DNA from 2 places in the Bacillus smithii genome. Region 1 is predicted to be linked to the other one. Evidence: riboswitches for the same ligand, from Rfam matches in the RefSeq annotation. Region 1 holds a riboswitch; the other holds the start of a gene.
The links. A riboswitch is a leader RNA that binds a small molecule or an ion and turns the genes downstream of it on or off. The one in region 1 is predicted to bind cyclic di-GMP.
Positions count from the first base shown of each region.

Region 2: it holds a riboswitch for cyclic di-GMP, as region 1 does, so the genes downstream of both, BSM4216_RS14170 (response regulator) here and BSM4216_RS12555 (competence type IV pilus major pilin ComGC) in region 1, are expected to answer to the same signal.

Region 1 is NZ_CP012024.1:2,667,435-2,675,297, forward strand. Features, by position in the region: gene BSM4216_RS12540 (hypothetical protein) at 1-214, opposite strand, end outside; gene pilM (type IV pilus biogenesis protein PilM) at 233-1,129, opposite strand; gene BSM4216_RS12550 (prepilin peptidase) at 1,231-1,989, opposite strand; gene BSM4216_RS12555 (competence type IV pilus major pilin ComGC) at 2,183-2,614, opposite strand; cyclic di-GMP riboswitch class II at 2,737-2,819, opposite strand; gene BSM4216_RS12560 (type II secretion system F family protein) at 2,923-4,128, opposite strand; gene BSM4216_RS17250 (VanW family protein) at 4,318-5,679, opposite strand; gene BSM4216_RS12570 (hypothetical protein) at 5,676-6,293, opposite strand; gene BSM4216_RS12575 (transglycosylase domain-containing protein) at 6,764-7,863, shown strand, end outside.
Region 2 is NZ_CP012024.1:3,028,786-3,036,598, forward strand. Features, by position in the region: gene mtnW (2,3-diketo-5-methylthiopentyl-1-phosphate enolase) at 1-354, shown strand, start outside; gene mtnX (2-hydroxy-3-keto-5-methylthiopentenyl-1-phosphate phosphatase) at 351-1,010, shown strand; gene BSM4216_RS14160 (methylthioribulose 1-phosphate dehydratase) at 1,007-1,630, shown strand; gene BSM4216_RS14165 (1,2-dihydroxy-3-keto-5-methylthiopentene dioxygenase) at 1,670-2,203, shown strand; cyclic di-GMP riboswitch class I at 3,063-3,153, shown strand; gene BSM4216_RS14170 (response regulator) at 3,235-3,603, shown strand; gene BSM4216_RS14175 (excalibur calcium-binding domain-containing protein) at 4,102-4,371, shown strand; gene BSM4216_RS14180 (thermonuclease family protein) at 4,744-5,679, shown strand; gene BSM4216_RS14185 (IS256 family transposase) at 6,437-7,603, opposite strand.

The DNA.
Region 1 (7,863 bases):
CAGGATTTTGATGGTTCGCTTTCATTTTCGCAGCTTGCAGCTTTGTGGCAAAATCCACTTTCTCTTGCAGCTCGGCTTCTTGTTTTTGCAATGAATGGCCATAGATGAGAAGAAAAACAAGCAAAAAAATAAAAAGAACGAGCAAGATAAAAAGGCCAATCAAGAGATAAGAAGGTTTTTTCTTTTTTTCAATGAAATTGATTTCTACTAACATATACTCACCTTCTGATGCTCATTCTGCAGGGTGGAGGGCTAGTCCAATACAGTCAGAAAAAGCAGGCGGAATATTGATATTTTCTTTATTTTGAAATAACGGCACAGTCAATGCATCATCGATCTCCATTTCAATTTGCTCTTGCAAAACTTCGGAAATGGTTTGTAAATAAGGATGGTCCCCCGCTACGACGATTTTATTCAATCGCTTTTCCCCTTGCATGATGGTGAATTCGTAAAAGTTTTGCAATCGGCTTATTTCCTGAACGATCGTGCGAATATATTCACCGAGCAAATCTTCAATTCCTTCCGGCATATAATATTCATAATCCATATGTGAGCGGTTGATATACGCTTCTCTATTTGCAGGCAAGTTTACATAGTGAACATAAATCGGCTGATGTTGTTCAAAAATCGATACTTGAATATACGAATAATGGATTTGCAGCAATAAAATACGGTCATCCGGACGAACCCGATTCAAATGGTAATACAGACGATACAACGATAAAAGCGATAAATCCATAACTCTCGGCTTTAATTTTAGTTTTTCCAATAAACCGACATACTGGTTCACAATCGCCTCCCGCGCTGCAATCATCAATGCTTCTCGGCCATTTTCACTCTCATCTTGCCATTCTACCGTTTCAATAATCGGATCTTCAAAAGGAAGCGGAATGGAATCATTGGCAGCCATATAAAGATATCCTTTCATTTCATCACTCGGAACATCTTCAGGAATGGCCACTTTCCGCAAAAAAGTATGCCCGTCCGGAAGGCAAAGAAAGGCAGGCAGCTTTTTGGCGCCATATTCTATGAGCTGTTCCTCGATCATACCAAGCAAGTAATCTTCATTCTCAATAAATCCGCCTGAAATGATTCCGTCCGGCAATGCTTTTTGATTGAATGAGAGAATGGTATTTTTTTTGTCACCAGTAAACGCAAATAATCATCCGTTATGATCATTTGTAATTTCTTTCGTTTGCCATATGTATAGGACTTCATTTCCTGATCTCCTTAACTCCACATGGTTCTTATGTAGAAATCTATCATATCTTGTCCATAAAAAAAGGCAAGAATGGCACCGGCAGCTATAAACGGGCCAAAAGGAACCGGTTTTCCTTTCTTAAATTTTCCTTTGAACAGGAAAATCAATCCGAATAACGATCCAAACAAGCAAGCCAGAAAAAATGACAATAGAGTCTTTTCTAATCCTAAAATCAACCCGATGACAAAGTACAGCTTAATATCTCCTCCGCCCATTGCCCCGTTTGTCACAACCGCGATGAGAAAAAGAAGTCCAAATCCAATCACGGCACCCGCCCATGAACTCCACCACGGTACGGTTGGCGAAAGGAGTCGAATGACGATAAAAAGAATCATAAACGGCAGCAAAATCTTATCAGGAATCACCATATAAGCTAAATCCGAAACGGTAATAACGACGAGCAAGGATGTAAACAAACAAGCCATCACCAGATTCATACTCCAGCCAAATTGATAAAAAGAAAAAGCAAAGAGCACACCCGTGACAGCTTCAAAAATAGGATAGATCCATGAAATTTTTCTTTTGCACGACCGGCATTTGCCTTTGAGAAAGAAAAAAGAAAACAAAGGAATATTTTCAAACCAACGCAGTTTATGATGGCAATAAGGACAATGTGAGCTTGGAAAAACGATCGATTCATGGTTTGGCACGCGAAGCCCCACAACATTAAAAAACGAACCGAACACAAGACCTATTACGGCAAAATAAACAGTCCAAAACGTATTCATTCTCGATCCTCTCATTCCTTGTGATAGCAAATACTCACTTAAGCGAAAAACGCCATGATCATTGCTAAACTATCATTACTTAAGAGAGAAGCTGTTTCTTTCCATTGTGTCACAATACAGAAAGTAAATGAAAATAAGGATACGGTCTGGATAGTAATCCAGACCTTAAAACGATCATTCCTTATTAATTGGATTAAAAATTGCCTGAGTTGATATCTTTTTCAGAGCCTTTAAATGTACCTTTACTAGTTACTAATTGAATGTAATAACCTGTATCATCCTTTTTTACATAACTACCGCTCGCATAAGTTTTTGACTTATCATATGGATCTTTTGGAATCGCATCTAAATAGCCGGCATCCACCAAATCTTGAAGAGTGGCGCCATTTGAACTTTTTATTTTCGACGATACTGTACTGTTTTCATCATCGGCAATCGCTAATTTAGCTGCATTAATAATTAACAAGGCATTGGATCGATTCGAATCGGCTCTGCTGTTATCGATAATTTTTCCGACGCTTGGTACAGCCACCGCTGCGATAATGGCAAGAATGACAACAACAGCCAATAATTCAATCAGCGTCATACCTTTTTGATTTTTCACGACAGTTTGCAATTTTTTCATGACACTCCCTCTTTCTTTCCTAATAATTCTTCCAACGATCAATGAAAAATAGAAACTTGAGCCATCATTTCATGTTTAAACGATCGCCCCAACTCCTCTCAAATACTATTTTTATTAGGAAAACAGAAAATGGGAGGTTGCACTACTCGCTCCAAGTCATTCAAGTGCCCAGATACAAATGACTCTTCATCACTCCAAATTCCGAAAGTTTACAACTCTATTATACGTTTTTTAGGTAGAAAGTCACTAAATTTTTCCGTGAAAAAAGTATGAATTTTCTATTAATAGTCTCTCTATCCATTACTCTTTTAAAAACCTTGATAAATGCGAAAAATCGGGACGTAAATGGATAAAATGATGATGCCAACCGCGACCGCCAAAAACACAATGAGCATCGGCTCGATTAATGTTTTCACTTGTTCAGTTGCTTGTTCAACTTCCGATTCATAAAAATCCGCCACTTTTTCCAACATAAAATCTAACGTCCCGGAGCTTTCGCCTAAAATAATCATTCTTGTAACAAAAGGCGGAAAAGCCCAATGTCCAATCATCGGCTCAGCCATTGATTTTCCTTCTTCCAATGATTCTTTCGATTGATTGAGCACATTGATGATGACTTGATTGTCCACTATACGTTCAACAATGGTTAATGAATCAAGAATCGGGACTGAAGCGGAAAACAATGAACTTAATGTTCTCGCCATCCGAGCAAGCGCCGATTTTTGAATGATTTTACCGAACACAGGAATTTTAAGTTTCATATAATCAAGCAAATAATTGCCTCTCGGTGAACGCATCCATAGCCAGAATAAAAGCGAGCACGCCATCACAATCAATACAATAAGCCAACCGTAAGACGTTAAAACGTGACTGATCATAAGCATCAATCTAGTTATCAACGGCAGATTGGCACCAAGAGAAGCAAACATTTCTTCAAACATGGGCACAACATAAATAAACATAAAAAAGACTACCATAATAGCAACGAAAAGAATCGCCAGCGGATACACCATGGCCGATTTCACTTTTTGCCTGATTTCGTATTGTTTTTCGAAATAAGTCGCCAGCCGGTCTAAAATTTCATCCAACTGTCCGCCGACTTCTCCGGCTTTTACCATATTTATATAAATGGACGGGAAAATATTCGGAAATTTTCGGGCAGCCTCAGAATAAGCAATCCCCGAACGAATTTCTTCTTCGACTTCGACAAGCGCATCTTTCAACAGACGATTATCTGTTTGTTCAGATAATATTTTTGTCGCTTCCACAACGCTGATTCCGGCTTTTATGAGCGTTGCAAATTGTCGAATATAAATCACTAAATCTTTGTATTTGACCTTTTTGGGGAGAATATTGACTTCACGGTAAAGCAGGCCAGTCATCTCTTCCAGTGCGGCAACGGCAATGCCATTTTCTTTCAACTTTTGCACCGCTTTGCTGCGAGTATCTGCTTTCACCGTTCCTTTCACTCTTTCCCCTTTGCGATTACGGCCGCTGTACTGAAAAACTGCCATCAATAACCACCATCTGTCATATAAGGTTTGGCATCTTCCAATGAAATGAGATTTTGATTCAGCAAAGATTGAACAGACATTTGCATCGTCTGCATGCCGATATGTTTGCTTGTCTGCATCACGCTTCTTATCTGATGAATTTTCTCATTGCGAATTAAATTACGTACAGCCGGATTATTAATTAAAATTTCAAAGGCGGCAATGGCTCTGATTCGTATTTTGTGTTGAAGAAGACGGTTTCTCTTGATTGGAGGAACTGCCATTCTGACTGGTTTGAGATGGGTTGTCCGCTTCGTTGTTCGGCGTACTCCCCGTTGTTGTATTTTGTGAAGCAGGATCGATTTTTTCGTTCGCTGTGTGCTCTGTTGCATCATTCTCCGTGCCGGAATTTCCATCGGCCGTTGCGTCACTTTCTGGTTGTTTCAAGTTTTCCACAACAATTTTCGGAATCGGCAAATAAAAATCTTTTGATACAAGAGATTCATAAAATACTTTATGATTCAATGCCACTTGTTTATACAGTTCCGCCGAATACCCGTATTTGCCGTTTTGATTGGCCGCCGTTTCTGCCAACGGTCGGTATTGTATGACTTTTCTTGGCGCATACGTTTTTACGTTTTTCTTCACCAATTGATAAGTAAAAGGATCGCTAGGACCGATTAAACTGAGCTTTAATACATGATCTGATATTTTCTCGCTTTTAATGACAAACGCTGTATGATTGGGATTATAAATTTTTAAATCAGCTTTGGAACCGTCCACCCTTGCCTCATAACCTAATTCTATCCCCTCTGGCAAAGTATCACTAATATGTCTTTCTACGATTTGTAAATTGGTTGGCAACGTTAATTGATAGATGGCAGAAGCGCATTGGATGAAAAAGCCTTTGTCATCATTGTCCAGATTTTGGATATAATCATTCAACGAAAAGATTTTCTCCGGCTTCAGCGTCATGGTGGAATTGCTCGACAACCAGTCCTCCATGTCAGCCGGATCATTTACGAAAATCCTTTTGGAATCGATTATTTTCGGTTTGTTTTCAGACGCTTTCAAATATTGGACTAAATCCTCCGTTTGCTGTGAAGAATCTAAACGACCCGCTTTTTCCTTCAGCAGCTGCTTTACCTTTTCCAAATCTATTAAATTGACTAATTCAGGATTTTCTAATTTCTTGAACAAAATCGTTTTAAGAGATTGTTCATCCACTTCTGTATACAGAATATTTTTCTCGCCATCCAGACAGGCGTTCAAAGAAGATGCAACTTTAAAATGCACGACACTCATCGGTACGGAAATCGTTTTATTAAAAAAAGTAAAAGATACTGTCGATTTTTTTTGCCAATCCAACACATTTTCTGATATTTTCGATTCCGCTTCTGCTTTATTCAAAGAGGATATATTAATGGGCCCAATATATGTACCTTCTTCAAATACAGGTTCTTTTTTTGAAAAAGAAGCCATCGCCAAAGAGGTGATCTTCGAAAGAGCCATCAGAACAATTGTCGAAATCAGCAAAATAGCGAAAAAGCGAAACATGTTTGTTCTGTTCATGACAGATCACCTTTTTCATCCGTTTTATTGTTGCGCTGAGCCAGTATATCTTCAAATGAAGACTCATTTTGTTGTAAAGGATCCGCTTCCTCTTTCAATGCTTCAAACCGTTTTTGATACATTTCTTGCATGCTTTCATCTTCATTTAAGGCCGAAATCATTGAAAGATCATATTCCGTGTCAAGGGGAGGAGCCGTTAATTCATCACGCAAAGAATCGGGACGATCTTCTTTCAATCCGCCATTAGGTTGGATCGGGATGTCAAGATTATCTGCCATCGCTGCTTTTTCTCTCAATTCATCGTAGTCAAACTTCGGCTCGGCAAGTTCAAACGGATCCACTCCCGGATTGTCTTCAAACCACGGTTCTCTTGGATATAAAAGAATGGTTAAACATAGAATAAATAAGAACGCGATCACCACGGCAACGGCATTCGGAAAAATCAAAAACGCTACCTTCGCAATCAAAAAGCAAAAAATACTTGCTATGATCAAATAACGTTTATGGCGTTTACTCATAGATAAAGGAATCATATAAAACAAACAAGAAAATACGATGATCGGAATGACGAAAGATAAAATGGTTTTCATAATGCCCCCAAAAATGAAATTCACTTCTCCCTTCTTGAATCTATTATACTAATAAATAATACCTATTCTGTGGAAAAATTTTAATATTTTTAAATGGCGATCCAATCAGAGGTTAACATAAATAAGCAAATCCCTCTGACGGCTGCTTATCTGCCGACCCTCGGTTTCATATTTTGCCACACAACTTTTTTCATCCAGAAGCTGCTGATCCGTATTCTAAGATGAAAGGAATTATCCCTTATGAACATTTCATTCTTCTCTTAGAAAACTTTTATGGACGTCTTCCTGCCTCTGATTGAAGCGGCTGATCATGATTTAAGAGACCGCTATTTTAGCCATTCGGAAGAATCACAGATTTCAAAAAAGAGCTCTGTCAGAAGGCAAAAATTGTCTCTACTACTTTATTCTTAGCTGTCTTTCTATTATCATTGGTGGAGTAAAGAACATTGACATTTTACTCGAAAAAGTACGAATGAAAAGGCGGGTCTGCATTGATGAAAACCATTTTTGGCTACTTCTTCACTGCCGTTCTGATGGCGCTTGCGATTTACTTTTTTTATTTTGCCAATCAGGAAGCGCAGCATGTCGAAAGTTTTGACAAAGTTGTAGAAAAGAAGATTCCGATACATTCGGTGGATCTTTCTCAAGAAAGCAAATTTTTGGACCAGAACGGCCGTACGTTTCTGGAAATTCGCAACCCTTATCGAATTGTCGTGAGCAACAAAGACATTCCCGATTTCATGAAGGAATTATTTTTGCAGTCTGAGGACCGGCAATTTTACGAACATGGCGGCATAGACGCTTTCGCCGTATTGAGGGCGATGATCGTCAATTCTCATTCTCATCAAATCGAGCAAGGCGGAAGCACCATCACCCAGCAGCTGGCCCGAAACTTATACTTGAATTACAACAAAACGTTTAGTCGAAAATTATCCGAAGTGTTTTATGCCTATGAACTGGAAAAAAAATTAACGAAAGATCAAATTCTCAATCTTTATTTAAACACCATTTATTTTCAAAACGGAGTATACGGGGTGGAAGCCGCTTCCCAGTTTTACTTTCAAAAAAGCGTAAAGGATTTAACGAAAGCACAGATGGCTTTTCTGGCGGCGATACCTAATAATCCAAGCTTATATAATCCTCTTACTCACTTTGCGAATACGAAAAAACGACAGGAACGATTGATTGATTTAATGAAGAAAAACGGCTTTCTTACAGCTGAAGAAGCTGAAGCAGCCAAAAAAGAACCCATTACATTAAAATTGAAAAAGCGAATAGATGAATTTCCCAATTATTCCACTTATGTTCAAGAAGAATTGAAAGAACTGATTGCGGAAAAAGAAGGGTATAAAGAAAAACTGGCCAATGCAAATCCTAAGGAAAAAGAACAAATCGAAAAACAGTTGGAAAACCGCTTAAATAAAGTGCTATCATCCGGAATTATGATTTATACCTCTTTAAATCCAATCATACAGCAAAAAGCGGAACACGCTGTTTCTTCCGTTTTGTCTTATACCAATGTGGAAGGTGCTGCTGCGGTCATCGACAATCAACACCGAAACATAATCGCATTAGTGGGAGGAAAAGATTTTCA
Region 2 (7,813 bases), 360 kb from region 1:
GCTCTTTTCCCATCGCCATATGGAAGCGTCGCCCTTGATCGAAGTGAAGCGCTCGGCATTGCCGACGAGTTGACGAAAGAAGATGAGCATTGGAAACGATCTTTCCCGGTTCCATCTGCGGGTATCCATCCAGGTCTAGTGCCGCTTTTAATTCGCGATTTTGGAATCGATAGCGTCATTAATGCCGGCGGCGGAATACACGGCCATCCGGATGGAGCTGAAGGCGGCGGAAAAGCATTCCGTGCAGCGATTGAGGCCGTGCTGGCAGGAAAAACTCTGGAAGAAGCTGCCAAAGACCATAAAGAGTTGAAAAAAGCTATTGATTTATGGGGCGCGCACGAGGTGGCAGTATGACAAAACCAATCATTTTTTGCGATTTCGACGGAACCATTACCACCCAAGATAATATCGCTGCGATTATGAAACAGTTTGCTCCTCCGGAATGGGAAATGCTAAAAGACGATATATTGGCGGAGCGGCTGACCGTTCAAGAAGGTGTCGGAAACATGTTTTCCCTCCTTTCTTCCGAATTGAAAGAAGAGATTACGGACTACGTTTTACAAACGGCCCGTATTCGCGACGGCTTTCGGGAATTTGTCGATTTTACAAGACAACACGACATTCCGCTCTATGTAGTGAGCGGCGGCATTGATTTTTTCGTCTATCCGATTCTGGAAGGGCTTATCGAAAAAGAACGCATTTTTTGCAACGGTTCAGATTTTAGCAATGAAACCATTCAAATTGTTTGGCCTTATTCGTGTGATGAACATTGCCAAAACGGTTGCGGCTGTTGCAAGCCGTCGCTGCTGCGGAAGCACTCAAAACCGGATGGATTCCATATCGTCATAGGAGATTCCATTACGGATTTAGCTGTGGCAAAATTAGCGGACCATGTCATTGCTCGCGACTTTTTACTGGAAAAGTGCAAGAAACTAGGCATTTCCCATTCACCGTTCAACACGTTTTTTGATGTAGTGGAGGTGTTTGTGAAGCTGGAGGTGGGAGCATGAGTGAACTTGAGAAAAAATGGAAGGAACTTGCCGATGTGAAAGCGGAGTTGGCCGAGCGCGATTGGTTTTTTGCAACAAGCGGGAACTTATCGATTAAAGTTTCCGATGATCCTCTCCACTTTCTTGTTACCGCGAGCGGAAAAGATAAACGAAAGCAAACCGATGAAGACTTCCTTCTCGTAGATGCGCTTGGCCATCCGGCTGAAGAGACCCATTTAAAACCTTCAGCGGAAACGCTTTTGCATGTGGAAATTTATAACAGAACCAATGCAGGCTGCGGCCTCCATGTCCATACCATCGATAATAATGTCATTTCTGAATTATACGGTGACATTGGAGAAGTGGAATTTAGCAATCAAGAAATTATAAAAGCGTTCGGACTTTGGGAAGAAGACGCTGTGATTCGCATTCCAATCATCAAAAATCACGCTCATATTCCAACGCTGGCGAAAGAATTCGCCCGGCATGTGCATGACGATGCAGGCGCCGTCCTCATTCGCAATCACGGCATTACCGTATGGGGGCGCACCGCATTTGAAGCGAAAAAATATTTGGAAGCATATGAATTTTTATTCAGTTATCATATCAAATTAAGGTGCCTGACCCCACTTTCGCTTTAAAGCACAAAAGGGATAAGCAAAAATAAAGGAGGAAGAAAAATGGCAACGATTCGTTTACATGAAACAAATGAAAGAATTACAAAGGAAGAAGAAGTAATCCAATTTTTAGACGAGCAAGGCGTTATTTACGAAAAATGGGATATTACCAAACTCCCGGAACATTTGCGTGAGAAATATTTGCTTACGGAAGAAGAAAAAAATGAAATTTTAGAAACGTTTAAAGAGGAAATTGCGGATATTTCCGAACGTCGCGGCTATAAAGCGCAAGATGTCATTTCTTTATCTGAAAATACACCGAACTTGGATGAATTGCTCACAAATTTCAAGCGTGAACACCATCACACAGATGACGAAGTCCGCTTTATTGTCAGCGGCCACGGAATCTTTGTGATTCAAGGAAAAGACGGAAAGTTTTTTGACGTCGAGTTAGAGCCGAGCGATTTAATTTCCGTTCCCGAAAATACGCGCCACTATTTTACACTGCAAGAAGATCGTCGCGTTGTCGCCATACGCATTTTTGTCACAACTGAAGGCTGGGTGCCGATTTACGAAAAAGAAGAAACCAACGCCTAATATCCCCTCACCCCTCTTCTACTAAATCAGAAGAGGGGTGTTGTTATGAATTAACAGTGACAAAGCCCTCGACATTCTAGTAAAAGGCATTTCTTATATTTCAATCGAAATAGGAAAAAGCGACTATCCATATTACTTAGCAAAAGATATTTACTCTCCACTGCTTCCCCTTGTACTATCTATTTTTTACCAATACAACTTTCTATTGAACCCCTTGCCATCATTAAAAAAAGCAATTCATCACATGCAAAAATCGCGAAATCAAATCATTAACTTGGTAAAAAAGGAACAAACGTTCGTAATAATCTATGAAAAAAAATAAACACGTGATATAATAGAAATACAATAGCTACGGGAAAAGCTCAAGGGTGGTCGGCATTTTACCCCTAAAAGAGAGGGGGTGATGCCGATGACGGTATTTCAAGCATTGATGTTTGCACTCACTTTCGCAAGTCTCATTGTTTCGATACTGTCATATCACCAAAGAAAATAATCCACCCTTGAGTTAACGAGACCGGGTGGATTATGGATTCTTTCTGCCTTGTCGATCCCCCTTGAAGGGAACCGTCTATTGTATAGTCGAAGGTGTTGCTGCACCTTCATTTTTTATTATCATATGGAATTACTCAATACTATTATACATGATGAGCATAAGTGTTGTAAATTATATCTCTTCTGAATGCTGTTCGCTGCAGCGAGACTCCTCTTTTTTCATGTTCTTCTGCTTTTGCTGCCGCTACAATCACGTTTTATACGATTTCCTCTTTTTCATTTCCATCTGCTCTTTGCTATTCTTGACGTAAAAGTAAACATTTTATTATAAAGTACAAAACTTTATCGACAAAATTCGATATGTTATGATATGATTGGGCAAATTTTACGAAAGTAAAAGACGCAAAGCCACGGGCCTAAAACAATCTATAGATTGTCATGGTAGCCGGGCTGCCAAGATTTATTCTTGATAAATCTTGTTCAAAACTGCAATTCCTTTCTTAATATTTGCCTAAATTTTAGGAAAGGATTGGATTCAATTGAAAAAAACGTTTACAACTGTCCTTATTGCGGATGACTCTCAGTTTATGAGGAATCATTTAAAACAACTTTTGTCCAATGACAACTTCAAGGTTGTGGCTGAGGCTTCCAACGGTTGTGAAGCCATTACACTCTATCAAAAAGTTCGTCCTGATGTTGTATTGCTTGACATCATCATGCCTTATAAAAATGGATTAGACGCTTTAAATGAAATCAAAAAGCATAATCCGAAAGCCAAAGTTGTCATATGCTCCTCCATGGGACAAAAAACTTTGATCATGGAAGCTCTTAAGCTAGGTGCCACTGACTTTATTGTGAAGCCTTTCTTTCAAGAATTAATTCCCATTTTGAAGAAAATTACTAGTTAAATCGAAAAGAAAACTTTCCCTCTATTTGCTTTACTAGCCATTTTATTTTTTCCAAAATAAAAACATGGTAAAATTGGAATTGTATATTGAAAAAATCGTAAAATTAAGATAATAATAATTTGGAATAAATGAGAACTTGCTAGGCGTGCTGCCCTCCATTCCAGCGTAATGAGCAGACATGGTAACTGGGAAAAGACCGGATCCATTAGTATTCGATGAGCTTATCTTGAAGATTTATTTTTTTGCATGTTATCTAGTACTATATTCATAGGTCTATTGGAGATGAATTCATGTACGAGAAAAGGCTATTTCATTCCAATAACGACCGTGCTAATTAAGTACTTTTATCAGATCATGTTGTTAAAACACTCATTAACTTTGCTTGAGTGTTATCCAAGATAGCTCTTTTCTCGAGGCCTGCCCTTTAAAAGTAAATAATGAAACGGCTATGATAACCTTTATAATTCACATACAAAATTTACTTTAGGGGGAATCATCATGAAAAAATGGTTTGGAATCTTAGCTTCTGGTTGTTTGATTTTAGGATTTTCTGTTTATTCCAGCCACGATACAGAGGCAGCAGTCAAAACCAAAACGTTCAAAAACTGCACAGAAATGAACAAAGTATACAAAGGTGGAGTTGCCCGTTCTGCAAGCGTAAAAAACAAGGGTGGAAAAACGCGCTATAAGCCATATGTTTCACAAGCTTTATATGATGCAAACAAAAAATTGGATCGGGATCACGATTTTATCGCGTGTGAAAGATAAATTCTGTATCCAAAATCTTTCAGTTAGGGGTGTTATTCAATGCCCAATATTATAGCAGGCTGCTTGGGGATCGTACTATTGCTAGTTTTATTATCTCTAGCAATAATAGTCATTAAATGGTTATTTATTAATATTTTGGGAGTTATCGGGATTATAGCCATGGTAGCAGGCATTGGCTTATTGAGTCAAAAAAATAAAAAATCCATCTCGATATCCACTTTTCTTTTCGGTTCTTTATTAACGCTTTTATGGTTTTCGCTAAAGGAACCATTCAATACATTAGCAGTATTTTTTATAGTTGCGTTCCTTGCGGCTTTAATTGCCACAATTATTTTTGGAATCAAACGAAATCGGGCTTGGAAGCAACTCTCCATAGCATCAATTGTTTTATTGGTTCTATCTGTAGTTTTTGCGTCAAATGCACCAGATCTTGAGAAAGACAAATCCCATCCAAATAAAACAGAAGTTGCTTCTACTGAGACGAAACAAAAATCAGATGATAGCAAAACTACTAAAGAACATAATGTTTCCAAAGAAAAACGTACACCAGTTTCTACCCCGTCATTAAAGTCATCATCTTATGATGATACGAATAAAAACTTAATTCCAGTTACTCTCATTGAAACTGTAGACGGTGATACCATCAAAGTTAACTACAAAGGCAAAGAAGAAACGGTTCGCTATTTACTTGTTGATACGCCAGAATCGAAAAAGCCTGGCACATGTGTTCAACCGTACGCTAAGGCTGCAGCAGAAAGAAACCGTGAATTAGTAAATAGCGGCAATCTGTCCCTTGAATTTGACAAGGGCAGCGAAAGAGATAAATACGGACGTCTACTTGCATATGTGTTTGTTGACGGTAAATCTGTACAAGAAGAACTGTTGAAAGAAGGATATGCCCGTGTTGCATACATATACGACCCGCCGTACAAATATCTATCAACATATGAAAATGATGAAAAAGCAGCTCAAAACAAGCACTTAAATATATGGTCAGAACCAGGCTATGTGACGGACAAAGGATTCAATGGTTGTGCAGCCGATCAAACCGCAAGTCATCACACGTCACACTCAACACATTCAACACAAAGTTCTCATACAAGCGTTGGATCAAGCTCTAGCTCTAATAACAACGCCAATACACAACCAACTGCTCCTTCTGCAACAACACCAAGTACTGGCCAAACAGATTTTGCAAATTGTACTGAACTTAGAAAAGTCTATCCAGATGGAGTTCCCGCTGGTCATCCAGCTTATCAACCTAAATTAGATAGAGATCACGACAATTATGCGTGTGAAAGAAATTAAGATAGCCCTCTCGGGGGCTTTTCTTTTTTCTCTGTAAGTCCCGCAAAAATAAAAAAGGTGATAAAGAATCTGTGTATCTACCAAATACTCCTCCTGAACCAATAGCAGGTCAGCGACGCCAATTATCTCTTAAGGATGATCGTAAAAAGAGGTTTGCCAAAAGTTTGGTGAGGGTGAGGCTTACGAGAAACCTCTAAAATTTATAAATCGGCACCAAAAAGGCACCAAAATTGATAGTTTGTTGCAATGGGTATAAGGAGATTCTACAATTTCTGTCCAGCACTGCTGAAAAGCATATCAAGGATCGTCAATCTTTTTGAATGCTAGTCGAGAACTAAAAAAACTTCTGCGATACGAGCAGCATTCACCTGATTAGAATATAACTTCTAACACAACTAATCATTTTCCCTAATATACTCCAATACCAACCACGGTTGTTAATTCTCAGTGATTTTACCATTTTCTCTACTGTTGCAAGTATATAACGCCATCTCTTGGTATCAAGGACAACAAATTTATTAAAGCAAAATTGTTATGTTCTGATTTAATTATTTTTTCTTATTCATTTCAAATATTAGATATATAGAAAGGCCAATTGGTACCGTCAAGAATTTTGTGTTATGTAAGATAGATAGGGTATCTCTGAAATGGATTTGGAATGGATAGGGGTTCGATTTCCTCTACACAGGAGACTGAATATTCAGTCTCCTGTGTGGAAAGGGAGAATCCCTTTATTTTGTTCGTTTACAATATTTGGTTAGTTATAACGTTTTTCAAACATTTGTTGAAGGGTTTCATAGGCTTCAGCAAATCCTCGTAATTTTCGTCCTGCCCATTTCTCATTAAAATCTTGGATGGTCAAATACACGACTTTTTCAGCGGCTTCTAAACTACTCAAACTGTTCATCGGCTTTAGACGTTTCCGAATCTCTTTGATCGTTCGTTCAATGGCATTGGTCGTGTAAATCACACTTCGAATACTGCTTGGATAATCCATAAATGTAAGGAGGACATCCAACTCATTGGCCCAAGATTGAACTTCTCTCGGATACTTGTTCGACCATTTCGACTCAAACTGTTGAAACATCTGTAACGCAATCTCCTTATTCGGTGCGCGATAAATCAGTTTGAGATCCTCTGCCACTTCAAATTGATCTTTTTTCCGAACACGATTTAAGGTATTACGTACTTTGTGAACGACACAGCGCTGCACATCGGCTTTCGGATAAACAGCCTTAAAGGCTTCCTCTAGCCCCGGAAGGCCATCAAATACGCCCAGAAGCACTTCCTGTACGCCTCTTTTGTAGAGCTGTTGAAGAATCTCTTGCCATCCATAGGCACTCTCCTGTCCTCCTACGAAAAAATCAAGAATTTCGCGATATCCTTCTTCGTTGACCCCCAACACCACATAAATCACTTCTTTCTCCACGGTATCGCGACGAAGTTTTACATACAATCCGTCTAAATATAAGACAGAATAACGTTTGTTCAGGGGACGTTTGTGCCATTTCTCAATGTCTTCTTTCACGATATCGGTCATACGACTGATCGTTGAAGGAGAATAGGCCTTGCCTAAAATTCGTTCAATAAACTTGCCAATTTCACGCGTACTCATACCACTTTGATACATCTTGATGATGGCTTCCTCGAGCCAGCCCGTATGGCGTTGGTAAGGGGTGAACAGCTGCGTTTGAAATTCCCCCTTTCGGTCTCTTGGAACAGAAAGTCCTTCGATACGACCATACTGCGTGTCTAGGTTTCGATGGTAATAGCCGTTTCTTCTATTCGACGTTCCCTCTTGTTCCATTTCGAGGAAAGTCTGGATTTCTTCCTTCATGATCAGCTCTAATTTTTCCTTTACAAACTCACGAATAACGTTTTCCAGTTGATTCATCCAATCTATATTCGATATACTCTTAGACATAGGTAGGGTACTCCTTTCTCTAGATGATTGGTCAAATCAGAGAATACCCTACCTTTTTCTTTTGGTCTAACTAAATGCTTGACACAAAATTTTATACATCATCGCTTAAATCGATTTTAGACATTAACTTTAGTTGACCTCCTTTATTTAAGGATAAACTTAAGTTTATTGTTTATCAAAATGCATTTAAAAGATTTTTCAGAAAAAAAT